3 regions of the Paenibacillus sp. PDC88 genome follow, and region 3 is predicted to be linked to each of the others. Evidence: a T-box and tRNA genes for the amino acid it is inferred to sense, from the RefSeq annotation. Region 3 holds a T-box; the other regions hold tRNA genes.

Region 1 (9,883 bases), on a different contig from region 3:
CTCGAGGGTTCGAATCCCTCTTTCTCCGCCACTAACTTATTGGACAAGTAATACTTTTAGTAAGGCCCGTTGGTCAAGGGGTTAAGACACCTCCCTTTCACGGAGGTAACAGGGGTTCGAATCCCCTACGGGTCACTTTATATGGAGACTTAGCTCAGCTGGGAGAGCATCTGCCTTACAAGCAGAGGGTCGGGGGTTCGATCCCCTCAGTCTCCATTCTTAATATCGCGGGGTGGAGCAGCTCGGTAGCTCGTCGGGCTCATAACCCGAAGGTCGCAGGTTCAAATCCTGCCCCCGCAATTAAATTACATGGAACTGTGGTGTAGAGGCCTAACATGCCTGCCTGTCACGCAGGAGATCGCGGGTTCGAATCCCGTCAGTTCCGCCATTTCATTGTTTACTTCTGATTTGGAATACAGTTTTGGTAATCAATTCGCCGGTGTAGCTCAACTGGTAGAGCAACTGACTTGTAATCAGTAGGTTGGGGGTTCAAGTCCTCTCGCCGGCACCATAGTTTCATATGGAGGATTAGCGAAGTGGCCAAACGCATCAGACTGTAAATCTGCTCCCGTAAGGGTTCGGTGGTTCGAATCCATCATCCTCCACCAGTTTTTTTAAAAATATGGCGGTCGTGGCGAAGGGGTTAACGCACCGGATTGTGGCTCCGGCACTCGTGGGTTCAAGTCCCATCGATCGCCCCATTATTTACTCCTTATCACTGTTGGGGATTAGCCAAGCGGTAAGGCAACGGACTTTGACTCCGTCATGCATAGGTTCGAATCCTATATCCCCAGCCATTTTAATGAGAGCCATTAGCTCAGTTGGTAGAGCACCTGACTTTTAATCAGGGTGTCGAAGGTTCGAGTCCTTCATGGCTCACTTTTTTAAATAACATATGCGGTCGTGGCGGAATTGGCAGACGCGCTAGATTCAGGTTCTAGTGGTGTAACAGCCGTGGAGGTTCGAGTCCTCTCGACCGCACCATATGTTTTGCGGAAGTGGCTCAGCGGTAGAGCATCGCCTTGCCAAGGCGAGGGTCGCGGGTTCGATTCCCGTCTTCCGCTCCATAATACGCGCCCTTAGCTCAGCTGGATAGAGCGTTTGACTACGAATCAAAAGGTCGGGAGTTCGAATCTCTCAGGGCGCGCCACTTTTATGAAATGATAACAGGCCATTATCATTCTTAATCTGTGTAACGGGATGTAGCTCAGCTTGGTAGAGCACCTGGTTTGGGACCAGGGGGTCGCATGTTCAAATCGTGTCATCCCGATTTTATATATTTTGCGGGTGTAGTTCAATGGTAGAACTCCAGCCTTCCAAGCTGGTAGCGTGGGTTCGATTCCCATCACCCGCTTACTTAAGAAAAGCCTTTCGCTTTATGCGGAAGGCTTTTTTTGTGCACAGCATTAGAATATATTACAAATTAACTTAACTATGTCTGTTTCGTCACTATAATACTGCGATGGTTTACTACGCATAATTGTTATTCCACAAGCGAATCACAAAGTCTTGTACAGATCAATGAGCTTCTGAGCGGCTTTGCTAAGGTAATGCTGCTTGAGCCAAATGACGGCTGAACTAGATGTTTCCTGAGGCCCCGCAATTTGATAAGTGAGGATTCGTTCACCTTTATATCGATGCAAGGAGCTTCTAGGCAGAATCGAAGAGCCGAATCCTGAGGCGACGAGTTCAACGAGCATTCCAATATCAGAGCATTCTCCTATGATTACAGGCGACAGGCCTCGACTGTGAAACTGATCCAGGATCAAGTGATATAAGCCCAGTCCTTCTGTACTTGGCAGGATTAAAGGATACTCCGACACCCTCTCATAAGGAATGGAATCTACGGATTCATGGTCTAACTGATCTGTGCTTGCTTGATGGGCTCCAGTTACAAAATATAGAGGCTCCGTGCCAAGCACTTCATAGTCAAACTCCTCTAGTGCTATGGGGAGGCGTATTATGGCTAAATCCAGTGTTCTTTCTTTGATTAGTTTGGCAAGTGTGTTGGTTTCGTTCTGTTGAATTTTAAAAGTAACTTTCGGATAGAGGGTGCGAAAAGTACTCAGTACCTTTGGCAGCTTCTCATCTGACAGTGTGTTGATGCCAATGGACAATTTTCCTCTGACTCCAAGACCCGATTCCTGCACCTCTGCAGTAGCTTCTTCCATCAAGCGGGTGATGGTTAACGCATGCTCATATAACGTCTTTCCCGAGGAAGTAAGCTCTAACTGTCTCCCGTTCCGATAGAACAAAGGGACACCGAGTTCTGTTTCCATCAGCTTCAGCTGCTGGCTCAGAGGAGGCTGTGACATATGAAGTCTATGCGCTGCTGAGGTAACCTGCAATTCTTCTGCCAAAGCAATAAAATAACGTAGCTGCTTAATATCCATCCGTTAAATCCTCATCCTTATCTATATGATAATCCTATACTTTAGCAAGGTTTTAAATATTTTTAATATAGTATTCCCCATGATACCATAAAAACATAGCACAGTGGTGGAGGGATGATGTGAGGTTATTACAGACTTCCTTATCAATATTAGTTATGATGACGTTGATCGCAGGCTGTGCAATGGATGGAGATTCAGAAAAATCCCGGCATGATGCACAAACGGCTTCTGATACAGAAGCAGATCAATCTATGAATTCGGGCACAGCTGATCGCGCCATCGAATCTGAGGATTCTCCCAACGCAGGAGCACAGCAAAATAACAATAAGAATCATAGTCAGGAGGATGATCAAGTGAACTCTACGGATTTTATAAATGCAGCAGAGCTTGGAGATACGGACAAGGTTCTTACCATGCTGGAGCAAGGTATTGATATTAATGTTACGGATGAACGAGGAAGAACGGCGATCCTTGCAGCGACTTATGGTAATAAGCCTGATACGGTAGAGGCTCTTATCCAGAAAGGGGCAGATTTGAACCTGAGAGATCAGCGCAGCGATAACCCGCTTCTCTATGCTGGAGCTGAAGGCAGACCGGAGATTGTGAAGCTGATGGTTGAAGCAGGTGCAGATACAACACTTACGAATCGGTTCGGAGGCACTGCATTAATACCGGCAGCTGATCGAGGCCATGTTCAGATTGTCGAATATCTGCTTGAGCATTCGGATGTAGATATTGATCATATCAACAATCTCGGATGGACTGCGCTGTTAGAGGCGGTTATTCTAGGAGATGGCGGAGAACGGCATACTCAAATTGTGAAGCTGCTCGTTGAACATGGTGCAGATGTGAACCTGGCTGATGGAGAAGGTGTATCGCCCCTGGCGCATGCGAAGAGCCGAAATTACACGGATATAATTGCAATCCTGGAGAATGCTGGTGCTAAATAGAAGGACTAACGATTACAACATAAATATGAGTGAGATTCAACAAGGATATTAGATATATTGAAATTTGAAAGCTGGTTTAATAATGAGTACAGAGAAGACACCCACATCGAGATGGGAAATGAAAGATAAAGAGAATCATCTAAACAAGGCATCGAATACAATGCTCGATAAGATCGGAGAAAAAAACGAATTCGACCATGACAAGAATCAGACAACGCGTGCTGAGTTAAGATCAAAGACTACAATTTCTGACCTGCGATCGAAAGTATCTCGCGTTGAGCTCAGATCGAGGTTTTCATGGAATGTGCTGCTTGCCGGTGTGCAGTGGCTCTTCTTTTTGTTTACGAATACCGTGATGGTGCCGCTATCGATTGGTCATGCGTTAGGGCTACCGCCTGAAGAAATAGCTGCTTCGATGCAGCGTTCTTTTATTTTGACGGGGCTGCTATGTATCGTCCAGGTTATATGGGGGCACCGATATGCACTCATGGATGGACCTGCCGGCGTGTGGTGGGGTGTGGTGCTTAGTATTTGTGCGTCTGCTCCCGCAATGGGAATGGATCTCGCAACAGTAGCGTCGAGTTTGATGAGCGGGTTTATCTTGTCGAGTGTGATGGTCATTATTTTGGCGATGTGCGGATTTATTCGCATATTGCAGCGTGTGTTTACCCCGATCGTAATGGGCGTGTATCTGTTGCTGCTTACATTTCAGTTGGCTAATACATTCTTCAAAGGTATGATCGGCTATGATCAGAACGGTACATGGAATCTGCCTCTTGCAGGTCTATCCCTAGTGATTATCCTGGTAGTCGCTGTTATTCATCTCAAAGGTAAAGGGAAATGGGGACAATTCTCGCTTCTTGGGGGAATTGTGTTTGGCTGGATAGCCTATACATTGTTGTTTGGTCAGAATTCGGGATCGGCCGCATCTGCTGCTTCTACAGGGGGCTCGGCAGGCAGTGATGCATTATGGCAGTGGATGCCCTGGGGTAATTTTGGATTAGAGCCGGGGATTATAATGGTTGGGCTGCTTGCCGGACTTGTGAACATGACGAATACGTTAACGAGCCTAACCGCTGCAGGGAAATTATTCAATCGAACAGCAACTTCGGGGCAGTACAAAAGGGCATTTATATTCACCAATCTATTCTCGGTGCTCGGAGGATGCCTGGGATTGATTCCCTTTGGCACATTTGCGTCCTCGATCGGATTTCTAGAGAATACAAAGGTTCTCCGGCGTGCGGCTCTACTAGCTGGATCTCTGATGTTCATTATTGTCGGGGTGTTCCCTTCGTTAAGCGGATGGCTGGCCCAGCTGCCTCTAACGGTCGGAAATGCGGTACTGTTTGCCGCGTATCTTCAAATGTTCGGTACGGCCATTCGCACGTTCCAAGGTGCGGTATTTAATCCGAAGACCATCTATCGGGTGGCACTGCCTGTGCTTGTTGGAATAAGCATCATGAACATACCGATCTCTGCTTTTAGAGACTTTCCTCCGCTGCTTACGCCCCTGTTGTCCAATGGACTTGTGATAGGAGTAGTGCTAGTCATTATTTTAGAGAATATGGTGGGCTGGGATAAATACGAAACGGCCAAATTAAATAAAAATATGGGATGAGTAGAAGGTTCAGGTTAGGTTGGTAGTGAAAACTAGTAATATGAGCAAAAATCAGGATAAGCTTACGGTGTTGCTGCCAGCTATATCTAATAGAAAATAATATCAGGTGAGAAGAATGATAGGAAGCTACGAATCACATGCCAGCTTTAGGCGGAAGGCAGTGTTTCGTAGCTTCTTTTTTCATTTAAAAATTTAGCTTAAGGGAACTTCACTGATGGCGCGATTGGCCAGCATCTGATAAACAGCGTCGTCCATCGGCGGATTATGGAGTCCGAATCTTACATCACGATACATGCGTGAGAGCGGGTGGGAGCTGGCCAGACTGTGAACTCCGACGATTCGCATGGCTGTATCCACAATAGAGAGTGCGTTCTGAACGGCAAAGGTCTTGGCTGCGCCAAGATCGGGAGCGATTCGGGCCAAGTCGCTGTCTGTCAAAGGCCGCTCCAGCTGCTCCCATCTAGCCGCTACACTGTACAAAAAATGCCGGGCTATCGTCAGCTCCATCTCGAGCTGCCCGATCTTGTGCTGAATGTGAGGCAGCTCGATAATGGGATGGGTCAGGCTATTCGGCTGATATGCCGCAGCGAAACGAAGTGCTTCTCTCCTTGCTCCTTGGGCGATCCCAAGATATACGGCTGGAATGTTAAGCAAGTAGGCGTTGGGACGAATGGATTTCTTCCCTGCAGGGCGTCTTCGAACCAGCGCATTTTCAGGCAGCTGCACTTGGTTCAGCACAAGATCATGGCTGGCCGTCCCGCGCATGCCTGTCATGTTCCAGGTGGGCTCAATACTTACACCTGGATTATCTTTATGAACCAGATACTCACCTACTTCACCAGTCACCGTATCTGTGGCGGATACGACATAATAATGCAGCGCCGTCGATAGCGACGTAAATGTCTTCCGCCCTGTCAGCACATAGCCATTGCCATCCGAAGTCTTCTCTGCAGAGGTCTGCGGCTTCCCGCCACGTGAAGGGCTTCCCGTCGCTTTTTCCGAATCTGCTGCATTAACCAAGGCACCTTCCGATACAACGGCTCTGCATAAAGCATGAAAGGCTGCTTCATCCCATAGCTGATTCTGACCTACGTTGAATACCGTAATATGATGCCATCCAATGGCGAGAGCTGTTGCAGCATCCACCATGGCGATACGCTCCTGACACTGTAAGAAATCAGAGAGAGATACGCCGAGTCCTCCATACTCCTTGGGAACAGAATAGGTGTGGTAGCCTGCTGACAGCAGATCTTCTATTAGTGCGTAGTTCAGCTCATTCTGCTCATCTGCTCTTGCTGCACTATCCATATGCTGATCGGCTATGCTTCCGATGATCTCAATATGATCCTTCTGTGGTTTATGAAACACGAGTGACACCTCTCTTCGTTGGTCTGACCTGAAATTAACGTCTATTACTTGAGAGCCATCTCCTGAATATGGTTGAGCATGCCTGTCATATCCATTCCAGCATGGTTGCCGAGCAGGATGACCGTTATGCCGTTATCCAGATTGCGTGAAATACCTGTGGAGTAGCCTGTACCGCTGCCGTTATGGAATACGACCGTACCCTCTTCTGTTTCACTGACCATCCAGCCGTATCCATAGTTTCGATCAGAATATGGCGTGTACATGGTCTCTTGAATTTCCTCCGACAGCACCTTATTTCCTCGCAGAGCCTGATCCCATTTCAGCAGATCATCGACTGTAGAATACAGCGTACCGGTTCCGGATTGGGAAACATAATAGCTGGCCTCAGCCCATGTACCCTTCTGATCCGTATAGCCTTTGATCGTTTTGGTAGAAGGGGTTGCCGTACCTGTATCCTTCATGCCAATCGGCTTGAAGAACTGCTCATGGAGATATACGCCGTACTCTTTGCCCGACACACGCTCCAGAATAGCAGCCAGCAAAATGTATCCGTTATTGCTGTACCGGTATTCAGCACCTGGCTCTGCCATCAGCTTCTTCGTACGAATCTCCGCCAGTGTATCCTCCATAGTAATTCCTTCCGCGCGCGTAAAATTGGAAGGAAGCCCGGAAGTATGTGAGAGCAGCATATGAATGGTAATCTCATTACCGCGGTCAATTCCGGATACGTATTTGGAAACAGGGTCTTCAAGCGAAATATTTCCCTGCTGAACCTGCTGCATGATCGCTGCGGCTGTAAAGCCTTTGGTGATGGAGGCAATGCGCGATTTTTGATCCGGGCGAACAAGGGAATTGTGGTCGGATAACCCGTAACCTTTTCTCAACTGAATGTCTCCGTTGCTTGCAATGAGTGCAATGCCTGAATACCCTGCTTCCTTAAGATACTGGTCAATCGCTGCCGATTCACTACTCATGATCGTCGACGAATCTGATTTCAGGGTGATGATCATCTGGGAAGAGGTATTCGTTAACTGCAGCCCTGCTTTCATCGCATCCGAGAGAGAACGAAGCGGAATCATAAGTGTGCCGCTCATGTTCTTGGATGGGGCAGGGAGCATGAGCCGAACTTCATTGATTTGAATAACGTTGGTTCCTGCACGATGTGTAATGGTATCGCCATGATCATAAATTTCCACCGTTTGTTTGGCTTGGTTCCATTTCACTTGCCCGCCGAGAGCAGCGGCCGCCTGTCTAAGGGGGGCGTAGGTCGTTCCCTTCTCAACAAAAGGGGCGTATTCCCACGTGACGGACTGGCTGTCGACTGTAATGGAAGCTGGCTTGGTCACGGCGGAAGCAACAGAAGCTGCGGAAGCAGCCTGAACCGGCGAAATGCCTACTGACTGTGATAGTAATGCAGAGGTGACAAGTATAGCTGATAATGTTCGGTTAAACATCGATATTTTATGAACAGACGTGCTGAATCTAATCATGTTGTAAGTAAGCCTCCAATTCTGATTATGACCTTATGTAATGGATCTAACCACACTGGTTTCATTTTATAGGATTGAAAGTTGGTAAACAACCCATATAATGGTGCATTAATTTAATAACTCCTCCATCAAAAACGCTGCTCTAAAGCGCAGGCTGTTGGCAGGCAGGCGCAGAGAGCGGCCTGTCAGCTGCTCACATTTGTCCAGCCGATAAATCACCGTATTTCGGTGAAGGTACAATTGCTTGGCCGTATCGGCAATATGGCAGTGATTATCCAAAAAACTCCGCAGCGTCTTCAAGAGCTCTCCGCGTTCCTTGTCCTCCAGAAAGAGCAAGTGTGCGAACGTTTCTTTGATAAACTCCTGCAGGTCCTCCTGCGGAAGCATCCGCAACAGGTCAGATAACTCCTTGACATGATAGAACTGCACGTAGCGCTGCTGCTGGCTGTGCAGACCCGTCTGCAATGCATCGAGTGCTTCTTGGTAAGCTCGCGGCAGCTGAGACAGCTCATCTGCAGTATTGCTGACCCCGACGGACAGCGATACTTCATGCTGAGACCAGAGCGAATGAATCATCTGCTTCAAGCGTGAGGCGAGAAGACGTTCAGGCAGCTGGTGCTCGTCTGGGGCCGCTTCCTCGAGGGTATTCACTGGAAGCAGCATGACGACGGCATCATTTTTGGAAAAAAGAATGAATGAGAAATCGCTCGCCTTAGCTTCCCCCTTCACGAGCTCATACAGATCTTCCTTCATTGAAGCTGTGCGCCCTCTGATGGAGTCACTCGGCAGCAATGGTGAATAGGAGCTGAAGCTATTGTGGCTGCGGAGAGGGGCATCCTTCTTCAGCACAACACAGTAATACGAGCGCTGTTCACTGAGTCCATATCGGCGCCCGCGATGAATCAGGTCCTGCTTGTCTGAGATCAGTCCATCCACAAGGTCGCCGAAGAAGTCGTTCTTGTAGCGGCGGGAGCGTTCCTTGACAGCCTGGCGCTTCAGCAGATCAAAGCTGATTACGTTCGCTGCCTGCTCGAGTGTGAGCAAGGAGAGCGTGCTGACCGGATTCTGATTCGTAAAGGACAGCAGGTACCCTTGGGACTGATCAGTCTGGATCGGATACTGAAGCAAATAGGAAAAAGGAACAGCACTGCCGGGTGGCAGCGGGATGCTGGGAGAGCGGGCCCCATGCAGCATAGATGGCAGCCAGTTCGAGATATCTTGCAGGAACGAGGAGTAGGCAGTTCCAAATCCGGATGATGTAGCAAAAGGCTCCAAGCTGCGGTTCACAAGAAGTACGGGATAGGAGAGGAGCCTTGCGAGCTCCTCCAGAATCGTTTGAAGGCTTTTGCCTTCCAGAAGAATGTCGGAGAAGTATCGGTGGCTCTCAAGTGCATATCTCATCTCCTCTGTTCGGGATTCCATAATACGGGCCAGCAGCTGATGCAGCGCTTCGGAGAGCGCGCAGTCGAGCGACAGCTCCAGTAGTGGAAACTGAAGACGGTCCGCGGCCTCTTTGGCCTCTTCAGGAATGTGATCAAGATACCGCTTTGTCTTAATGCCAAGTCCGGCACAGCCCAGCTCAGCCATCCTTGTGACCAGCTGTGTTAATATCTCGGGCTTGTCTTTGATGGCATATCCGGTGGTAAGGAGGAGCTCATTAGGCTTGAGGTATTCGAAGATGTCGGGCGAGTCCATCATATTGACTGAGTACACATCACGATAAAGTCCCTCGCGTCCGGCGGTTACCCGGGAGCTGGCGAGCATGGGAATGTCGAGCAAATCGGATATTTTCATAGATTACCTCCGAAGGTTTCGATTCATGAGGAGTACTTCTGTATCAGAATTTTATCAGAATGCTATCCTGTTGAAGGATTGAGTCATGCGTGAAGATTCTTAATAGCTAGAAATAGTGAGGAAGCGAAAACGCTCATTTTTTCAAACATAATATGTTAGATATACGTTAGGTTACTACAATTAAATGGTTAACTTAACCAACAAATTAAAATGTTTTAGTCTACTATAGCCAATGACAATGAAATATTCAATCCTTTATGATGAGATCAA
Region 2 (9,883 bases), on a different contig from region 3:
TCAACTGGTAGAGCAACTGACTTGTAATCAGTAGGTTGGGGGTTCAAGTCCTCTCGCCGGCACCACAGTTTCATATGGAGGATTAGCGAAGTGGCCAAACGCATCAGACTGTAAATCTGCTCCCGTAAGGGTTCGGTGGTTCGAATCCATCATCCTCCACCAGTTTCATAGGGGCATAGTTTAAAGGTAGAACAGCGGTCTCCAAAACCGTTAGTGTGGGTTCAATTCCTGCTGCCCCTGCCAAATTACCTTTTAATTTATATGGCGGTCGTGGCGAAGGGGTTAACGCACCGGATTGTGGCTCCGGCATTCGTGGGTTCAAGTCCCATCGATCGCCCCATTTATATTTTATTGGGGATTAGCCAAGCGGTAAGGCAACGGACTTTGACTCCGTCACGCATAGGTTCGAATCCTATATCCCCAGCCATTTTTTACGCGGACGTGGCTCAGCGGTAGAGCATCGCCTTGCCAAGGCGAGGGTCGCGGGTTCGATTCCCGTCGTCCGCTCCATAATAAGGCGCCATAGCCAAGTGGTAAGGCACAGCTCTGCAAAAGCTTTATCCCCAGTTCGAATCTGGGTGGCGCCTCCATTTCTTAAGCGGGAGTGGCGGAATCGGCAGACGCACAGGACTTAAAATCCTGCGGTAGGTGACTATCGTACCAGTTCAAGTCTGGTCTTCCGCATGTTAGATAATATGTGCCCTTAGCTCAGCTGGATAGAGCGTTTGACTACGAATCAAAAGGTCAGGAGTTCGAATCTCTTAGGGCACGCTTTAATTAAATAAGCCGGTGTGGCGGAATTGGCAGACGCGCGCGACTCAAAATCGTGAGGGAAACCGTGGGGGTTCGAGTCCCTTCACCGGCATCGTAAAAGAGGATCATTACTACTGTAATGTTCCTCTTTTTTGTATTGGACAAACTGGATATCAAGGAAGATTGCCTGCTATATACGCGTAGATTGATAATGGCGTCGCAATCCTTCACCAAGCAGATTAAAGGTGACGATGGTGAACATCATGGCAAATGCTGGGTAAAAGACAAAACCAAATTGGCTTCGAAAAATTTCGTGACGGTGACTTGCAAGAAGAGCTGCCCAATTTAAGCCGGTTTGGACAAATTCGTTAGTATAATAGTCGACCTCTCTCCATTCATGTGAAAGAAAGATACTGATAATAGATAACTGTCCTATAAGAAGCATGACTTTGCCTAAATCAATGCAGAAATTAACGATCAACTCTGGTAACAGTGCAGGTATGTAATAATTCTTCACTAGAGTTCTAGAGCTTAGTCCTAACGCAATCCCAGCTTCCATATAACTTTCCCTGGACAATTGATTAGCCTGTTGTTGAATTGTATAGGCAACACGGCCCGCTTCCACGACAGCAAGAATGAGAATGGACCATAACAGGCGGAGATCAGTAAAGAGAAGAAAAGGAATAGCTAGTAGTAAGGCTGTTGCAAAAACAGGTGGCAAGAAAGAAAAACATTGATTCAATGCGTTAATTACATGGTGAAAGAATCCTTTCTTTTTGCATGATAATAGTCCAAGTGGGATTGCGATTATATAGCGAATTAAAGTAATTATGATAACAATGAATATGGTTTCTTTGGCTGCAATCACAATCTTACTTAAATTATCGACTCCTTTTTTGTCAGTTCCGATCCAATTCTTCTCGGATGCTTCGAACGCAGGAAGTTCAAGCTTATTAAATGCATCCATACGGTATCTCTCCTGGCTCAAATTCTTATCTATAAATGGAAGGTGAGGGCCAATAAACATCACAAATAGAAGCAAGCCTAACAATATACTACCGATTAACAAGGGAATATTCTTTCGCAATCTGCTCACCTCAAACTCTAACTATCTATGTAACTTAAATATTAAATCTCATATTTTCTTATGTATTATTGACGATCGAAATATCGGCGAGCCGCAGCAGCGATCCATTGAACCAATAAAAATAGCAGCATGAAGTAAAGCACAATATAGATAATGACGCCAGGTTCATAATTGTTTCCGGTTCCAACTTGAGTATCGTAATCAAGAGCTTGGGATAAGCGGTACGCTGCCCCAGGGTAACTTCTATAGATTTCGACCATTAGCAGATTTGAAAGAATGAATACGAGCATCCCTGGAAGATGGGTTAATATTGTAATAATACCATTAGTTAACATATGTTTACACAGTATGACCCACTCGCGAAGTCCCTTAGCCCTGGCTAATTTGATGTATAATTTATTTTCTTGTGAGGTTAAGGAAGCGGAGGTAAGTCGTGCAATCTGGACAATCGGATAGATGGATACTAGTAAGGAAGGGATGATAAAGCCCTGCCATCCATCGGTTGCAAAGAAACGAATAAAGGGAACATTTTTGATAATAAACCATTGGATAAGTAAAATAAGGAAAAAATCGGGGATGGCATTGATGATCCAGGTTGTCCAATTGCCGAGCAAGTTCAATCTGGTTTTGGAGAGACGGTAATCCATAACTCCTTTTAAGATCCCAAAGATCAAGCCAATTAACAATGCTGTCACAATCACCAGCAGGCTTCTGCCCATTGCTTTTAATGCCTCTGATTCTGAAGAATGGCCAGAATATCTCGATTCCCCCAAGCTTCCGTTCTCGATCGCTGTTTTGAAAAATTCACTAACATGGGCTGTATACTGACTTAGAGTAAGAGAGGGCTCCTCGGCTACGATCTTATAATCCTGAATACTTAGTTCAAGCTGACGAGGAATTAGAACAACAGAAACGATAAGACAGAAGGCAAGGATGCTTACAATCAAAGATTTTAGCATTTGATACTTAAGATTCATATCTACCTCCAATAGATTTCAAAGTATACATCTAGTAGTATCACAATTTACCTGTTTTTGTCTATATTAAGCATCTACTGTAAAGAATCTAGCACTAGTAGACGACTATCCGTCTCCTTAGCGCTAGATTGCTTTTCTGTCTTCACGATATTGTCCGGGTGTGACGCCCTCTAATTTTCGGAAAGAGCGAATGAAGTTTTGTGAATTGTTGTACCTTAGTTTGGTTGCGATGTCCTTGATGGACATATCGGACGTTGTCAGCCATTTTTTTGCCATACTAAAACGATAATTGGTCAAGTATTCGCTGAAAGAGCAGCCCGTTTCTTTACGAAAAACACTGCTGAGATAGTTGGCATTGTAGTGAAGTCGATGGGCGCATTCCTCTAACGTTAGATCTGTATCATAATAATTCTGTACAAGGTCAATGATCTTCTCAGAAATATGATGATATTGAGTATTTTGGCGATTACGGAATACACCAACGATAGGAAGAATGAGCTTGAACCAGAACCAATTACGGATCTCATCAACGGTGTCCAGCTTCAGAATATCTTCAAAGACAGAGCGCTTCTCATGATAGATATGATGTACGCTAATTCCAGACTCTTGCATCATCAGCAGAAGATTATTAAGCAGCCGAGTAATTGGTATTTGATATTCATGGGGAAGGAGCTCAAGGTCGAAGATACAGTTAAGCAGTTGATCAAAAGTGTCCCGAGCCTTTCGTTCATCTGCCAGCTTGATCGCCTCTATCAGCTCATTCTCCAGCTGTGCAGGATAAGACAGGTTCACGTAGTGCTTACCATCATTAAGATCCTGATATTGGATAACGATGCCTTTACCGAGCTTAATTCGGTGTCTGAGTGCTTCCAGCCCCTCCCGATATGCCATGGAAATACCATGAAAAGATTCCACAGGTAAGCTGATCCCGATGCTCACTGATAGATCAAGAACCTGATCAATATGGTTTTGAACATCCTCTGTTAAGGAGTAGAGATAAGCATTAAATACGGTATCATCCGTTTCTTCACCGCCAACCAGCAGAACGATCGTATGGTCTATTATGACTGGAGTGAGACGTTCTTTCTGTGAGACAAGCTCTTCCAGCATATTTTGCACGGCAAACAATAGCAGCTCAAGGTCTTTTTTCTCATATCGGGTTTGCTCTGTAAAATCAATCTGAATGGTCAGGACAGCCATCGTGCGCCATTCGTTCATTTGTTTGCCATAACCATACTGCTCGAGTTTGTGAAGGAGCTCATTTGATTTGAACTGGCCTGTGAATACTTTGGTTAGATAGAAGGTTCTAACCTGCTGGATGTGCTGATGCAGCTCCTTTTCAAGCCTTGACTTCGACTGGAATAAGTCCGACACTTCAGCCCCGATATGCTCAAATTCGTTACGATCTGGTCTAAGCCCTAGCTCATTCAGTAATCTACGGATAGGTGAATAAATGCGTCTTGATCCAAGAAAGGCCATTCCAACGGAAATAAGCAGCAGAGCCAGACACATCAGTAGAGTGTAGGTTCCAATTTGTGAAGATTTTTGAGTAAGACTCTGGATGGAGGTTGCCGATAAATAGGTCCAGTCATTAAGCTCGGAACGATAATAAGATACCGCATAATCTTGACCTGACAATTCGGTTGTAAACTGTCCTGACGGCTGCTCGAGCTTGCCTTCGGCATGGAGTCCGCTCTCAGATAAGGGCTTCCCGATCAGTTCCTGATCATAATGGAACAGGATACGTTCATTGGCATCTAAGATGATAATGTCTTCCGTTGAATCACCGTCCTTTTGAATAAAGTCCTTTAGCTCACAGGAGGGGATATTGGCGATCGCAAGACCGGATTTCTCAATTCCGGTGGCGGGCAGCTTTTTAACTAGGCTGATATTGTACTGGCAGTTGGCACCGTTCGCATTCTCCTCACTATAAAACCACTTCGACGGAGTAAGAGTCCAGCCTGAATTCTCCTTCATATTTTGGAGACCTTGAATCTCGTCGGCCAGGGGGTAATCATTGAAACGGTAGAGACCTGAGTTTTTGATCATCCAGTTTTGGTCGAAATTGATAAGTACAACATCATCGAGCTTGGTTTCAAAAGACTGCATGTTTCGGACTTCGGTGCGGAGATCATTATAGGTTTTGAAATCGGTTACAAAAAGTGGGCTTTGAAGAGCGTTTTTAAGCACACTGGAGCTGACTACCTGATTAAGGGTGTGGTTGACAGTCACAAGCTTTTGTTCTAAATCGGAATTAATTTGCAAAATAAGCTGCATCTTACTGCTGTTGACGTTCCGCTGTATCTCCTGAGTAGAGGTAACATAAGCAAATACACCGATGAAAATGACAGGAATCGTGCTCAGCAGGAGGACGAAGATCGTTATTTTGCTTAAAAAGCTCAAAGCGTTCCAGCGCATGGACATCACCTGTCTCGATTAGTAATTGAGGCTTCTTATTGATTATGCCTATAAATGGAAAATTCGGCAAGGGGGATGGGCGGTTATGATGGTTCTTTTTAAGCGAGTAGCATGGGGGAGACGCATAATTGCGGCCGGGGCAGGTCTATTGTCCATGATGATCGTTACCGCCTGTAATAGTGGTGCCCTTAAGGCAGAACTGCAAGTACCAGCAGAGGAGAAGCTTCCAATATCGATGATGGTCCCGCTTCATTTTCCCCATCCGCCGAGTGATGAAATCATGGATCGAATTGAGCAGCTTACTCATACGGAGCTGGAGATCAATTGGATCACAGACGGTATATACACAGATAAGCTGAACACGGCACTCACGACCAATTCCATGAAGAAAGTAACCTTTGTGAAGCATATTGATTATCCCTTTATCAAAAATGCGATACGAACGGATGCATTCTGGGAAATCGGCTCCTATATCGAAGAATTTCCGAATCTCCGATATCTGGATTCCGGTATACTTGAACAGACAGCGGTGGATGGACGTATTTACGGATTATACACAGAGAGACCCTCTTCAAGACAAGGCGTCATCATTCGAGGAGATTGGCTTGATCGGCTAGGGCTCGAAACACCGAAAACATTAGACCAGCTGTACGAGGTTATGAGAGCGTTTACTTTTTCTGATCCGGACGGAAATGGCTTGCATGATACGATTGGATTAGCAGATCGCAACGACCTCACCTATGGGGCTTTCAAGACACTGTCTTCTTATTTTGGAACACCGAATAACTGGCTGGTTAAAGGAAACACATTAATCCCTGAGTTTGAGACCCAGGCCTACATGGACACGATGAACTTCATGAAGAAGCTCGTTAAGGAGAAGCTGATCAATCAGGACTTTGCTGTCACTAGCAAGGATGTACAGAGAGATATGATCATTACAGGTAAAGCTGGTGTGTATATTGGAAGCATGACAGATGTGCAGCGTTTGTATGATGAGACTAAGGTACTGAATCCAGATGCAAGATTCACACTTTCGAATCGAATACAGGGACCGGCGGGATATAAAGTGTGGTCTATTCCAAATTATAACGGTGTTTTTTTATTTTCGAAGAAGGCCATAGAAACAGAGGCGGAGCTGAAGAAGATCCTAGGCTTTTTTGACAGAACGATGGATGAGGATGTTGCCAATTTGATGCGCTATGGTATTGAAGGCATACACTACACGGTTCAGGATGGAAAGGTGCTTCTGGATGAAGGAACGTCCATTCTGCGGGTTAACGAAGTAAATCCGTTGTACACATTAATGATTGCGGATCTCAGCAACCCCAATGTAATGCCAATTGCCAAGCAGGAAGCCTTAACTGCATTAGCAGAGGAATTAAGTATGGATAATGAGAAGTTCCTGGTTCAAGACCCGACCCTCCATCTGGAGTCCGATACGTATGCCGAAAAAAATGTGGAATTGGAAACATTGATATCCGATGCAACCTATCATTATATTTTGGGAAATCTTGACCAAGAAGGCTTCGCCCGTGAGATTGAACGATGGAAGCAATCGGGTGGAGAGGATATTATTCAAGAATATACTGCTGCTTATTTCAAGTGAATAGAGGAATTTGCACCGTCCAATGGTGATTCGCAGGAATCACACACATTGGGCGTTTTTTTTGATCTAGTAGAGCAGAAATATAGATGATAATCAGGATAATCATTTGATTAGATGTCGCACGGAGTAAGGTGATATGGGCAAATGATTGTATTCGTACTCTGTTTTTAAAATGTAATGTGAGAGTGCAAGCAAGTTATCCATCAACTTAATGGAGGTCATGACAAATATGAAAAAAAGAACATTCGCCATGCTCAGTCTATTAACGTCATTCAGTATGGTCCTATCTGCCTGTGGGGACGGAGGAGAGAGCAGTTCAGGTAATTCCAGCGAACCTGGGGCGTCACAAGGCGGGGAGAAAGCATCCAGTCAACCGGCAGAGATTACGATTATGCTTCCTCTAAATACAGCCGAAACCCCACCGGATACGATTAAAAATGAAGTGGAGAAGCTGACAAATACGAAGCTGACGTATCAATTTTTTCCGGCGGACACATACGAAGAGAAATTAAATACCTCCTTTGCGACAGGCTCACTGCCGGATGTAACTTACTTGAAGAATCAGGCCACCTTCATTCAAATGAAGGAAGCCATTCGTGACGGACAGTTCTGGGAAATAGGACCTTACTTAAGCGAATTTGAAAACTTAAATAAACTGAAGCCGCTCATTCTTGAGAACACAAAGGTGGATGGAAAACTTTATTCACTATATATCGGTAGGCCACTAGCAAGGCAGGGACTCATCTATCGTAAGGATTGGGCAGATAAGCTGGGCATTGAAGCACCAACCAATGTGGATGAATTCTACACTATGTTGAAAGCGTTTAAAGAGCAGGATCCGGACGGAGATGGACAGGACAATACAATTGGACTGACGGACCGAAATGACCTGGTATATGGCGCATTCAAGACCGTTGCTTCCTGGTACAAGGTTCCGAATAACTGGGGGGAGAAGGACGGACAGCTCCAGCCGGATTTCACTTTTCCTGAGTATATGGAAACCCTCGATTTCTTCAAGAAGCTTCATCAAGAAGGGTTAATCAATCAGGATTTTGCGGCTACGAGTAAAACGGATCAGGTTAACTTGTTCACGAGCGGCAAGGCAGGAGCTTATGTCGGGGCAATGTCGGATATTAATTCCCTGCACAAGGATCTGATCAAGAATGCGCCGGATGCTGTACTGGATGTGGAGAGCATGATTGCTGGACCTACAGGAGAAGCGTCAACCTGGGCAATTCCTGGATATAACAATGTCATTCTGTTCCCAACTTCCGCGATCAAGGATGAAGCAGAGCTGAAGCAGGTGCTAGCCTTCTTTGACAAGATGATGACTCCTGAAGTGGCCAATCTGATGTACTGGGGGCAGGAGGGCGTACATTATACCGTTGAGGACGGTAAGGCCAAAGCGTCGGAGGATCAGGAAAAAACCGAACGTGAAGTGAAGGGTTACAAAGACAGTGTTATCGGGGAACCAGAAACCAATGGAATGTACGAAGGGTATCATGATCTGCCAGGCAGAATCCATGCAGAAGAGCTGACGGTAGCGAACGAGGAGATTGCCGTTCATGATCCTACAGCAGCGCTTGATTCTGAGACTTATACAACCAAAGGTGTTGAGCTGCAGACGATCATTACGGATGCGACTTACAAATATATCTATGGAACCTTAGATCAAGCAGGATTTGAAGCTGCTGTAGCGCAGTGGAAGAAGCAGGGCGGGGAGCAGATTATTCAAGAATTTAACGAAGCGTACGCAGCCAAGAAGTAACAATAGGGTTCTTTGTAATTAGTAGTTATCAAAGCATAAGTAACACCAAAACATCCGAATAATGTTACATCCAGACGTTTCTAGTGCCGCCGGACATACCGGATAGAAAGGGAGAGAGCCATGCAGGAAATCGCCGTTCCATCTGCAACAACGCGTAAAAAGGAGAGCAGGCTGCGTAAAAGAATTTGGAAAAATAAATGGATTTACGTCATGCTGCTCCCAGGTATTCTCTATTTTATGATCTTTAAATATTTACCGATGTATGGACTTGTCATTTCATTCCAGGACTATAAGCCGTTCAAGGGGATACTTGGCAGCGAATGGGTAGGATTTGAGCACTTTGCCCGATTGTTCAATGAGCCGGATTTTCTAAACATACTCACGAATACACTCATCCTGTTCGGGTTAAATCTGCTTTTCTACTTTCCAGTGCCGATCATTCTTGCCCTTATGCTGAACGAGGTGAGGAACTCCTTCTTCAAGAAGACATTCCAAACCCTCGTGTATCTGCCGCATTTCATGTCCTGGGTTATTATCGTGTCGATTGGCTATGTCATGCTGACGATGGACGGCGGGATTGTGAATGAGCTGCTCGTATTTTTTGGCTTCGAGAAAATCAATTTCTTGCTCAGCACAGAGTGGTTCAGGCCAACGTATATCATTCAGGTAATCTGGCGTGAGGCAGGCTGGGGAACGATCGTTTACCTTGCTGCCATTGCCTCTGTTGACCCTCAGCTATATGAAGCGGCGAGAATGGACGGAGCGAATCGGCTGCGTCAAATATGGCATATCACCCTTCCTGCCATTCGCAGTGTCATCATTATTCTGCTCATTCTAAAGATCGGTGATGTGCTGGAGCTTGGCTTCGAGCATGTATATCTCCTGCTGAACTCCATGAACCGGGAGGTTGCAGAGATTATTGACACTTATGTCTACACTGCTGCGATGAAGCAGGGGCAATTCAGCTATAGTACAGCGATTGGGTTCTTTAAATCCTTTGTCGGATTGATTCTGGTCATAATTGCCAATAAGCTGGCCAAAAAAATGGGTGAAGAGGGCGTTTACTAATCTCGTCGGGAGGAGAGAGAAAATGGTTGAAGACAGAACGCTGGGCGGAAAAATGTTCTCGTATGTGAACTTTATTCTGCTTGCTGTCATAGCACTGGTTACTGTATTGCCATTTGTACATGTGGTTGCCGGTTCATTCACGACAAGTGCTGAGATGGCAGCCAAGAAGTTTGTGCTCATCCCGACAGATTGGAGTCTGGATGCCT
Region 3 (9,883 bases):
TTTGCTCTACTTCAGGCAATAGCAGCGGCAGCTGATCCTCAGGCACAGTCTTCATCGTTCCGTCTTCCAAATGCAGAATCGGAATCGGCTCTCCCCAATAGCGCTGACGGCTGAACAGCCAGTCCCGCAGGCGGTAGGTAACTTTACCTTGACCTTTGCCGTTCTCTTCAAGCCATGAGATCGCAGCTGCAATCGCTTCTTCGTTATGCAGACCATCCAGGAAGCCGGAATTCACGTGAGCTCCGTCGCCTGTGTATGCTTCTTGTGTTACATCTCCGCCGGATACCACCTCAATAATATCAAGTCCAAACTCCTTGGCGAATTCCCAGTCACGGCTGTCATGACCCGGAACGGCCATAATTGCACCTGTACCATAACCAGCCAGTACATAATCTGCAATCCATACAGGCAGTTTAGCCCCGTTTACAGGATTGATAACATAAGCCCCTGTGAATACACCTGTCTTCTCCTTCGCAAGATCGGTACGTTCGAGATCACTCTTCCGCGAAGCCTTCTCGACGTATGCTTCAACGGCCTCACGCTGTTCAGCTGTTGTGATGTCTGCTACCAGTTCATGCTCTGGAGCAAGTACCGCATAGCTTGCACCGAATAAGGTGTCTGGGCGGGTAGTAAATACCGTAACCCCTGCATCATGACCTTCGAGAGGGAAGGTCACCTCCGCACCTTTGGATCTTCCGATCCAGTTCCGCTGCATATCCTTGATGCTCTCTGCCCAATCCAGTTCGTCCAGGTCATCAAGCAAACGATCGGCATATTCCGTAATCTTCAGCACCCATTGACGCATTGGCTTGCGCACAACCGGGAATCCGCCGCGCTCACTCTTACCGTCGATGACTTCTTCGTTAGCAAGCACTGTTCCAAGCTCTTCACACCAGTTTACCGGCACTTCGGATACATAGGCCAGACCGCGCTTATACAACTGGATGAAGATCCACTGTGTCCATTTGTAGTAATCAGGATCTGTCGTACTGATCTCACGATCCCAGTCATAAGAGAAGCCGAGTGATTTGATCTGACGGCGGAAGTTATTGACATTCTTCACGGTAATATCCCGTGGATGCTGTCCCGTATCAATAGCATGCTGCTCAGCAGGAAGTCCAAAGGCATCCCAGCCCATCGGGTGAAGCACGTTGTAGCCGCGCATTCTCTTGTATCGGGACACGATATCAGTTGCCGTATAGCCCTCTGGATGTCCTACGTGCAGTCCTGCACCTGAAGGATAAGGGAACATATCCAGGGCGTAAAATTTCGGTTTGTCCGGATTTTCCTCTGTCTTAAATGTCTTGTTCTGATCCCAGTATTGCTGCCATTTCGGCTCAATTACCTGGGGATTATAGCCGTGCTTCGGCTGTTCTTTCTGACTCAATGTGCATCCTCCTCGTCATCATAACCAACTTCTCCACGCGATTACAGAATGGTTCAGCTAGCGTAACTAAATGAATTCTATAATCAAAAAAACCTCCGCATCCCATAGCGTGTCATCGCTAGGGACGAGAGGTTGTAATTCCCGTGGTACCACCCTAGTTAGCGGACAAACGTGCTTCGTCGTCCACTCCCTTAAGCACCCTGTAACGGCGGTGAACCGATGAGGCTTACCAAATGCTGAACAATTAGCCTAACCTCATATCTCCAAGGCGAGTTCATAGTGCTCCGGCAACCAGCTTGCACCAACCGCTGGCTCTCTGAAATACACAGGCGCTATTACTATTCCTCTTCATCGAAAATTCAATAATAATCGGGATCATTATACAAGATTGACAAGGATAAAGTCAAATATTGCGTTTTACAGCTTGATTTCAATCTCGCCTTGTGGTCAGTATAATGTCCGTCTTACAGTGCCGTATCATCCACGCTGTCGAGCCATTCTTCAATCGTGCCGATCACCGAAGTGACACAGCCTTCTTCAAATGGGGAGATCAGGCCCGCGATGGCCACCAGCTCCGTAAAGGATTTGCTTCCTCCCTGACGACAGAGATTCAAATAATCGGCCCATGCCGCAGCATAATCCTCTCTCGAACGCTTCCAGAACTGGAACGCGCAGATTTGAGCAAGGGTGTAATCAATATAGTAAAACGGAGAGCTGAAAATGTGGCCCTGCTTATGCCAGAAGCCGCCTTGCTCCAGATAACTGTTATTCTCGTAATTGCGATGCGGCAGATACTTCCGTTCGATCTCACGCCATGCCTGCTTCCGTTCTGCTGGAGTCGCTTCTGGATTCGCATAGACAAAATGCTGGAATTCATCTACCGATACTCCGTAAGGAATAAAGGTAAGGCCGCTTGCGAGATGCTCGAATCGGTATTTATCCACTTCATGCTCGAAGAATAGATCCATCCACGGCCAAGTGAAGAACTCCATGCTCATGGAATGAATCTCGGCAGCTTCAAGTGTCGGGAACATATACTCAGGAACGCCAAGGTCACGACTCTGATACACCTGAAAAGCATGGCCTGCCTCGTGGGTCAGTACGTCAATATCTCCGGATGTTCCGTTAAAGTTCGAGAAGATAAACGGTGCTTTGTAGTCTGAGATGAACGTGCAGTATCCACCGCTGCGCTTTCCTTTTTTACTGACCAGATCCATCAGCTCATTATCGAGCATAAAGTTGAAGAACTCACTCATCTCCGGTGACAGCTCATCGTACATCTTCTTCCCGTTCCGGACAATCCATTCCGGGTCCCCCTTAGGCGTTGCATTCCCAGTAGGGAAGACTACATTCTCGTCATAGTAGTAGAGCTCGTCTACGCCGATCCGTTTACGCTGACGTTCCTTGAGCTTGGAGGCTACCGGTACGATATGCTCCAGCACCTGAGCGCGGAACTTCTCAACCATTTCGGCGTTATAGCCAATACGGCTCATGCGGGCATAGCCCATCTCTACAAAATTGTTAAAGCCCAGCTTGATCGCCATGCTTGTTCTTACCTTAACCAGATCATCATAGATGCGGTCCAGCGTTTCCTCATGCTCGCTCATAAAGGCGGTACGTGCTTCCTCCGCCCGTTTCCGCATGGAACGATCTGTCGATTCGCCAAACGGGATCAGCTGGGACAGTGTGCGCTCCTCACCTTCAAACTCAATCTTGGCAGATGCAATCAGCTTGGAGTATTCCGTTGACAGCTTATTCTCAAGCTGCAGATCACTAATGATGTCAGGGCTGAACGTCTTGATCTCGAGCTCGGCGAGTTGGAACAGCTGCTTCCCGAAACGGGCTTCGAGCTCTGGACGAAATTCAGATTGGACTAGAGCTTCATAGTACTCTGTTATGTATTTCTGAAACAGCGGTGTCGTCTCATCGGAAAAATCCTTCTCAGCCTTGTAGAACTCATCGTTGGTATCCACGGAATGACGAATGGACACAAGTGTCAGCTGTGTGGCTACGGCTCCTCTGAGCTTGTTGAGCTCATTCATCGCTTGGGCTTGATCGTCCGCATTCTTTGCTTCGCGAAATACGGTAAGCAGACTGCCAAACTCTTGTTCGAACTGAGCTACATCCGGTCTTTCATAACGATATTCACTAAATTTCATCGACGTTACACCTGCCCTCTCTTGATTTCCCTACCCATTATATCCCAATTAGTTGTCCAGTTCTATAGAGTAAATGAAGTTAATTGATATGTGGTTAAAAAAGTGTGGAATATAATAAAAAGCACCTCCGCAGCCCGTCATCTCAAGATGATCCGCACTGCAGCGGTGCTCTTATTAGAACATATAATCTACCTGTTCATTCAAGCTCAGGCTGCCCGGTTGTAATCCGATACATCGACGTCCAGAGGAAGCTCATTGGCGCGTGCTTTTTGTGCAGCTCTGAAAAAGACAACAACCAATACAACACTAATGACTCCTCCTCCGATATACGAAGCATCCATGCTCATACGGAAGCCAATCTCTGCATTCAGGATATAAACCATGGTTGTGTACAGCATTAGAGCTCCCGGAATGAGGGCTACCCAGAAGTTCTTCCGTGCGACATACAGATACATCGCTCCGACAAACAAGGCAATGACACCCGTTGCCTGATTCGCCCAAGAGAAATATCTCCACAGGATGTTAAAGTCAATCTGAGTCAGTACGATCGAAATAACGAAGAGCGGAACAGCAATGATCAGCCGTCTCTTAATATCAAGCTGCGGCAGCTTGATGTAGTCTGCAATGATCATTCGCGCACTTCGGAACGCTGTATCGCCTGAAGTAATCGGCAGGACAATAACGCCAAGCACGGCAAGCGTACCCACATATGCACCAAGGGTCACCTTCGCTACCTCACTTACAACTAACCCGGTGCCTCCTTCTGCAAGCAGCTCATTTAAGCCAACCGGACCTTGAAACAGGCTCATCGCTGCTGCAGCCCATACCATGGCAATAATCCCCTCTGCGATCATCATACCGTAGAAGATTTTGCGTCCTTGCCCTTCACGCTGTGTCGTCCGTGAGATAATCGGTGTCTGCGTCGCATGAAAGCCTGACAAGGCACCACATGTAATCGTCAGGAATAACAGCGGGAAGATCGGCAGATTATCCGGATGGAGGTTCGTCAGCGTCAGTTCAGGAATTGGGGCTTGCTTAAAGATCAGCATAGCTCCGACACCCACTGAAGATATCAAGAGCAGTGCACCAAAGATTGGATAGAAACGACCGATAATCTTATCAATCGGCAGCAATGTAGCCAAAATGTAGTAAACGAAAATAGCGATGAGTATAAGTCCCATGCCGATTCGTCCTTCTATCAGGTTATGAATCAGGCTCGCTGGAGAAGTGACGAACACCGTTCCCACCAAGATGAGCAGCAAAATAGCGAATGCGTTTACAACATGCTTCATTACTTTTCCAAGGAACTTACCCGCAAGCTCAGGCAGGTGGGCTCCGCGGTTGCGAATGGAGATCATACCGATCAAATAGTCATGTACCGCTCCGGCAAAAATACAGCCGAATACGATCCATAAAAAAGCGACAGGTCCATATAACGCTCCCATAATCGGGCCAAAAATCGGGCCGACACCGGCAATATTGAGCAGCTGAATCAAGGAGTTCTTGCTTGTACTCATCGGCAGATAGTCTACACCGTCCTGATTTACATAGGCAGGGGTCGAACGTGAATCTTTAACCCCGAACATTTTTTCGATATATTTTCCATACGTGAAGTAACCGAGTACCAACAGCAAGATGGATATGATAAATGTAATCAAAATGACCGCCTCCTCATGAAATCGCTTACATTCATTATAAATAAATGATTAAGCTAAGGGGCAATTTACGATTATCATGTCGTTATCTTGAGACAAGACGCATTAAATCTGCTGTGAAGTGTATCAGATATGTGATGAAATGCAATGAAAGAAGTGCCCGGCTTTGTTATAATTCCATTGCTTCTCGGAACGATTTTGCATAATTGCGGCTTACGGCCAGCAGCTCACTGCTTCCTTTCAGTTCAAGCTGATATGCCCCATTAAACCATGGAACCAGCCTTTTCACATATTTCATGTGAACCATATAGCTCTTGTGAATACGAAAGAACGGGTAGAGTCTGAGCTTTGCCTCCAGGTGCTTCAGCGGCGTTTTAACTTGATGCACTTGATGAACAGTGACAATTTTCGTATAAGGCTCTTCACGGGATAGATAAATGATGTCATCCGGGTCAATGAAGTGAATCTCTCCTTCTTCCTCTATAGACAGCTTCCCACTAGATTTCATTTGCGCAGGAGATGACGGCTCCTGATGTGGACTTAGGATTGCTCTCTCCATTCTCCTGACGGTCTCAGCCATGCGTTCTTCGTCAATTGGCTTGAGCAGATAATCGAGCGCTTCGACTTGAAACGCATCCACTCCGAACTGAGGATAAGCCGTTGCGAACACCATCTTTGGCGGGCTTTTCATCTTCATCATGGCTTCCGCGGCCTGCAGTCCGTTCATAATCGGCATCTCAACATCTAGAAATACCACATCAGGCTGCAGTTGAATTGCCTTCATGACCGCCTGCTCCCCCGACTCTGCTTCTCCTACCAGCTCAACGGATGAATATTGCGCCAATAGATACCCAAGCTCTTCCCGGCTATATCGTTCATCGTCCACAATTAAAGTTCTGATTCTCTCTGTCATTAGGTATGATCCCTGCCTTTCATTGGTCTGATCTCCCGCTTGCAGATGCTGGTGGAATGAGGAACTTCACTTCCGTGCCTATATGCTCACTGCTCTTAATCTCTAGCGAAGCTCCTATTCCATACATCAGAGTCAATCGACGAGATACGTTATACACTGCAAGCCCGGTACCTGTTGAGGATTCTATCCTCTGTGTGCCGAGCTGACTAAGCCGTTCCTCCATAATTCCTTCTCCATTATCTCTGATCAGCACCGATACACCAGTAACCGGATCATCTGTGATTTCGATGTGGATAACACACTGCGCTGTCCTGTTGCGGAAGCCGTGCCGGATACAATTTTCCACTAGCGGCTGCAAAGTAAGTGGCGGAACTATGGCCTGCAGGGCGGACTCCTTGACATCATAATGAACTGTAAGCTTATCCTCAAATCTTATTTCTTCGATATTTAGCTAGGAGCGCAGATGCTGAAGTTCTTCTAGTAGCGTCGATTGTTCCGCCGTGGCTGCTGTCAGATTCTTGCGGATATAATCCGATAAGCTACGAAGCAGCTTGCGAGCCTTGTCCACGTCTATTCTCGTTAATGACAAAATCGTGTTCATCGTGTTGAACAGGAAATGAGGATGAATCTGTGCCTGCAGTGTCTTAATCTCAGCCTCCCGTGCGAGCTCTTTGGCTTCAGCCAGCTGGGCAGCTTCTAGCTGATAGCTTAGCAGCATGGTGAGTCCAGACATGAGCTCCGTTGTTACATGCGTTATTTCCTTTTTGCTGCGAAAATAAAATTTCAGGGTCCCTACAGTCTGGCCTCCCTGTTTTAACGGGCCTATGACCGCTGCACCGAGTGGGCAGCCCTGCTGCTGACAATGAATCTCCTCGTTGTCTACAATGAGCATTTCTCCCTGCTCAATCACGTGCCGAGTCACCTCCGTCTGCAACGGCCGTCCTGCCACATGATGATCGTCCCCGATTCCAATATGAGCCAGAATAACCTGCTGATCTGTCATTGCAATAGCACTGGCCTTAACCTCACTGAACAGAATTCGGCATACCGCTTCAGCTGATTTGAGCTTCATCCCCTGCCGCATATATCCGAGCGTCTGACGGGCAATACGAAGTGAAGTCTAGTGCCTGCTGAGCAGCTGCCTTCTGCTCCTCGTTAACGACAGAGTGGATAATAAGTAAAAAGAGCGCACACCCGATTCCATTCGCAACGATCATCGGAAGACCGATATACCCCACTAGGCTGAGTGCCTGCTCAAAAGGTCTTGCCAGCAGCAAAATAATTAGCATTTGCAGGGATTCAGCGACCGCTCCGAGGATGAGTGCTTTCGAGAACCGGATCTGTCCGCCTGTCTTACGAAATACCCCTGCCAGAATTCCAGCCAATATCGTGGCAAGCCCGCACGCAAGACCAGTAAAGCCTCCCAATGTAAAACGGTGCAGCCCGGCAACCAAACCGGCACCTAGCCCAATCTTCCATCCACCAAAGAGACCAGCCATTACGATGCCAACGACTCTGGAATTAGCGATGGCTTCCTCCTGAGATACCTCAAGCATCCATTTGTTGAGCGCCAATGAATCAGGATGTACTGTAAGTCCGGTATAGGTTCCGATGATACCCAGTACACCAAACACCAGTACCGCTTGCACTTGTTGAACGGAAGTCAGCTTGTCCAGGCTCAGCATGGTCCGAAAAAAACGCAGCCGGGATACGATAAAAGCAATCGTTACGATGATACCAATACGCTCCGTCATTGTAATCAGCAGTTCAAACAAGGCTTTCCCTCCGTTTCCTCATCACATCCAGCCAGCTTAAGAAAAAAATACGAGGACTCCTGTAGAAGGAACCCTCGCTCAATCATCTAGTACTCCAAATTTATCATAGAGGCTTAACCGCAACGAAAAATAACCGCGAAGCGTCTTCCCCTGCAGGCTTCCATTCAAAATCAGCATAAATCTGCACATCAGAGAAGCCTGCCTTGTGCAGCTCCAGCTGCATCCACACCGGATCATACGCCCTTTGATTATGAATCTCCTCGAATCGACGGTACATATCCCGTCCACTCTCTTCGGCTCGTGTAAAAATGCTGAGATGGTGCTCAATCTCATACGTGGGACGATGGAAGTCACAGGTCCATATGTAAGAAATCGATTTTTCATCAAGCACAAAGGGCTGCTCCTCATCATAACGAACAAACGTATTCGGATGGTGTACATCAAACAGGAATATTCCGCCCGGCTTAAGACCGGCATAGGTTCTCTGGAATGTCCTTACGATATCCTCTTCTTTGAGCAAATAATTAATACTGTCACAAAAAGAAATGACCGTATCTGCCTGCTCAGGCAGCTCCCAATCCCGCATATCCTGCTGAACCCAGCGAATGGTGCCTTCTCGGAAAAAGCGGTTCCCTTGCGGTGACTCATCCAGCTTCTGGCGGGCAACAGACAGCATGTCTGCAGATAGATCGATGCCTGTCACTTCAAAGCCCGATTTCACAAGCGGAATCGTAATCGAACCGGTACCGCAGCCGAGCTCGACAATGCTTTTTGGTATGCCATGCTTCTCCCAAGCTGTTCTAGCAAACCGCAGCCAATCCGGATATGGCATATCTTCCATAAGTTCGTCGTATACATAGGCAAATTTCCGATAGGACATGTTTGACACCACTTTCATATGAAAACTTAGTGTAAAAAGCTGAAGTTAATAAGCGGGTTTGACTGGGTCCTGATGTGAAAAGGTGAAGGTTTATTCATTGAAGAAGTAAAGATATATGATGAAAAATGAAGAGGCTCGCGCTGCGTTCGCTTTTTGGCTGAATCTCTCCGGTTGACTTCGTCAAAAGTCGTTCTTCATCCAAAAACCTCACTACCACGTGAACTCATTTTTCAACAGACTTCACAAAAAAACCTCCATTCCGCATCGTCTCAGAACAGACTCGCTTATTAAAAAACCTTTTTGCACCCAAGACGGGGCAAAAAGGGTGGGTGCTCCTGCTTCTATGTTTAGAGGCAGGAGCACCCATAAACACCCGTACATGATTTAGTGTGAAAGCTTCGCTTCACTCGAATCATGCAAGATCAAGTGCATGAAGCTGAACAGACAAACCTATCAATGCTACTCAGGCAGGAACACTGTTTATTCAGCTGGCTTATCCTCGTGACCTGCAAGGTAAGTCCAGTTCTCTTTCTGCGTTACATGTCCTTCCTTCATCAGCTTACCAAGTGCGCGCTTAAACGCTGACTTACTGATGCCGAACTTGGACTTGATAATATCAGGTGGAGTCTGATCAGAGTATGGCATAGCTCCGTTAGGACGGTCCTTCAGGAAGGATAAAATGCGATCTGAATCCTCGTTCATTCCAATCTCTTTACGCGGAGCCATTCCCAGGTTCACCCGGCCATCCTCTCGCACCAGCGTAACCCGTGCTTTCACCGTTTCACCCAGTCTCAAGAGACGGCTTCGCTCGGAAGAATGAATCATTCCGATTGCGCCGAAGCCAAGCACACCGCCATGCACCAGGACAAAGGTACCCATCTGCAGCGGCTTGTACACCGTGGCTTCAACCCACTCATTCATCCAGCTCGTCGGGGCATGAAAGGCTAGTGGTGCAAGCTCGCGCTCTCCGGCCAATTTGGCCCGAAGCCGGCCCTGCTTGTCATGCTCCATAATAACAAAAACCTCATCGCCAACCTGAGGATGAAGTTCTTTCATTTCCGGCAATTCGCGGATAGGCAGCAGCAATTGCCGGCCCAGCCCCATTTCGAGAAAA

What was found. The T-box of region 3 lies ahead of leuS (leucine--tRNA ligase). A T-box ahead of a tRNA ligase gene usually reads a tRNA of that ligase, here a tRNA-Leu.
Region 1: it encodes a tRNA-Leu, which carries the amino acid that the T-box ahead of leuS (leucine--tRNA ligase) is inferred to sense. The anticodon was not compared.
Region 2: it encodes a tRNA-Leu, which carries the amino acid that the T-box ahead of leuS (leucine--tRNA ligase) is inferred to sense. The anticodon was not compared.

What each region holds. Positions count from the first base shown of each region.
Region 1 covers NZ_FNNT01000005.1:421,715-431,597, reverse strand. Annotated here, with positions in the region: tRNA gene BLW49_RS17860 (tRNA-Ser) at 1-31, shown strand, start outside; tRNA gene BLW49_RS17855 (tRNA-Glu) at 64-135, shown strand; tRNA gene BLW49_RS17850 (tRNA-Val) at 144-216, shown strand; tRNA gene BLW49_RS17845 (tRNA-Met) at 227-300, shown strand; tRNA gene BLW49_RS17840 (tRNA-Asp) at 312-388, shown strand; tRNA gene BLW49_RS17835 (tRNA-Thr) at 436-511, shown strand; tRNA gene BLW49_RS17830 (tRNA-Tyr) at 523-608, shown strand; tRNA gene BLW49_RS17825 (tRNA-His) at 626-701, shown strand; tRNA gene BLW49_RS17820 (tRNA-Gln) at 723-797, shown strand; tRNA gene BLW49_RS17815 (tRNA-Lys) at 807-879, shown strand; tRNA gene BLW49_RS17810 (tRNA-Leu) at 898-984, shown strand; tRNA gene BLW49_RS17805 (tRNA-Gly) at 993-1,067, shown strand; tRNA gene BLW49_RS17800 (tRNA-Arg) at 1,074-1,150, shown strand; tRNA gene BLW49_RS17795 (tRNA-Pro) at 1,197-1,270, shown strand; tRNA gene BLW49_RS17790 (tRNA-Gly) at 1,284-1,354, shown strand; gene BLW49_RS17785 (LysR family transcriptional regulator) at 1,500-2,393, opposite strand; gene BLW49_RS17780 (ankyrin repeat domain-containing protein) at 2,513-3,343, shown strand; gene BLW49_RS17775 (uracil/xanthine transporter) at 3,426-4,961, shown strand; gene BLW49_RS17770 (acyl-CoA dehydrogenase family protein) at 5,154-6,329, opposite strand; gene BLW49_RS17765 (serine hydrolase domain-containing protein) at 6,374-7,819, opposite strand; gene BLW49_RS17760 (PucR family transcriptional regulator) at 7,928-9,613, opposite strand.
Region 2 covers NZ_FNNT01000008.1:891-10,773, forward strand. Annotated here, with positions in the region: tRNA gene BLW49_RS21225 (tRNA-Thr) at 1-65, shown strand, start outside; tRNA gene BLW49_RS21230 (tRNA-Tyr) at 77-162, shown strand; tRNA gene BLW49_RS21235 (tRNA-Trp) at 170-243, shown strand; tRNA gene BLW49_RS21240 (tRNA-His) at 265-340, shown strand; tRNA gene BLW49_RS21245 (tRNA-Gln) at 353-427, shown strand; tRNA gene BLW49_RS21250 (tRNA-Gly) at 436-510, shown strand; tRNA gene BLW49_RS21255 (tRNA-Cys) at 517-590, shown strand; tRNA gene BLW49_RS21260 (tRNA-Leu) at 599-684, shown strand; tRNA gene BLW49_RS21265 (tRNA-Arg) at 698-771, shown strand; tRNA gene BLW49_RS21270 (tRNA-Leu) at 786-865, shown strand; gene BLW49_RS21275 (ABC transporter permease subunit) at 944-1,720, opposite strand; gene BLW49_RS21280 (ABC transporter permease subunit) at 1,906-2,817, opposite strand; gene BLW49_RS21285 (helix-turn-helix domain-containing protein) at 2,941-5,235, opposite strand; gene BLW49_RS21290 (extracellular solute-binding protein) at 5,321-6,841, shown strand; gene BLW49_RS21295 (extracellular solute-binding protein) at 7,071-8,609, shown strand; gene BLW49_RS21300 (ABC transporter permease) at 8,730-9,677, shown strand; gene BLW49_RS21305 (carbohydrate ABC transporter permease) at 9,700-9,883, shown strand, end outside.
Region 3 covers NZ_FNNT01000004.1:240,692-250,574, reverse strand. Annotated here, with positions in the region: gene leuS (leucine--tRNA ligase) at 1-1,387, opposite strand, end outside; T-box leader at 1,505-1,748, opposite strand; gene BLW49_RS14525 (M3 family oligoendopeptidase) at 1,852-3,546, opposite strand; gene BLW49_RS14520 (carbon starvation CstA family protein) at 3,753-5,204, opposite strand; gene BLW49_RS14515 (LytR/AlgR family response regulator transcription factor) at 5,371-6,114, opposite strand; partial or broken gene BLW49_RS14510 (LytS/YhcK type 5TM receptor domain-containing protein) at 6,134-7,889, opposite strand; gene BLW49_RS14505 (class I SAM-dependent DNA methyltransferase) at 7,993-8,769, opposite strand; gene BLW49_RS14500 (CvfB family protein) at 9,250-9,883, opposite strand, start outside.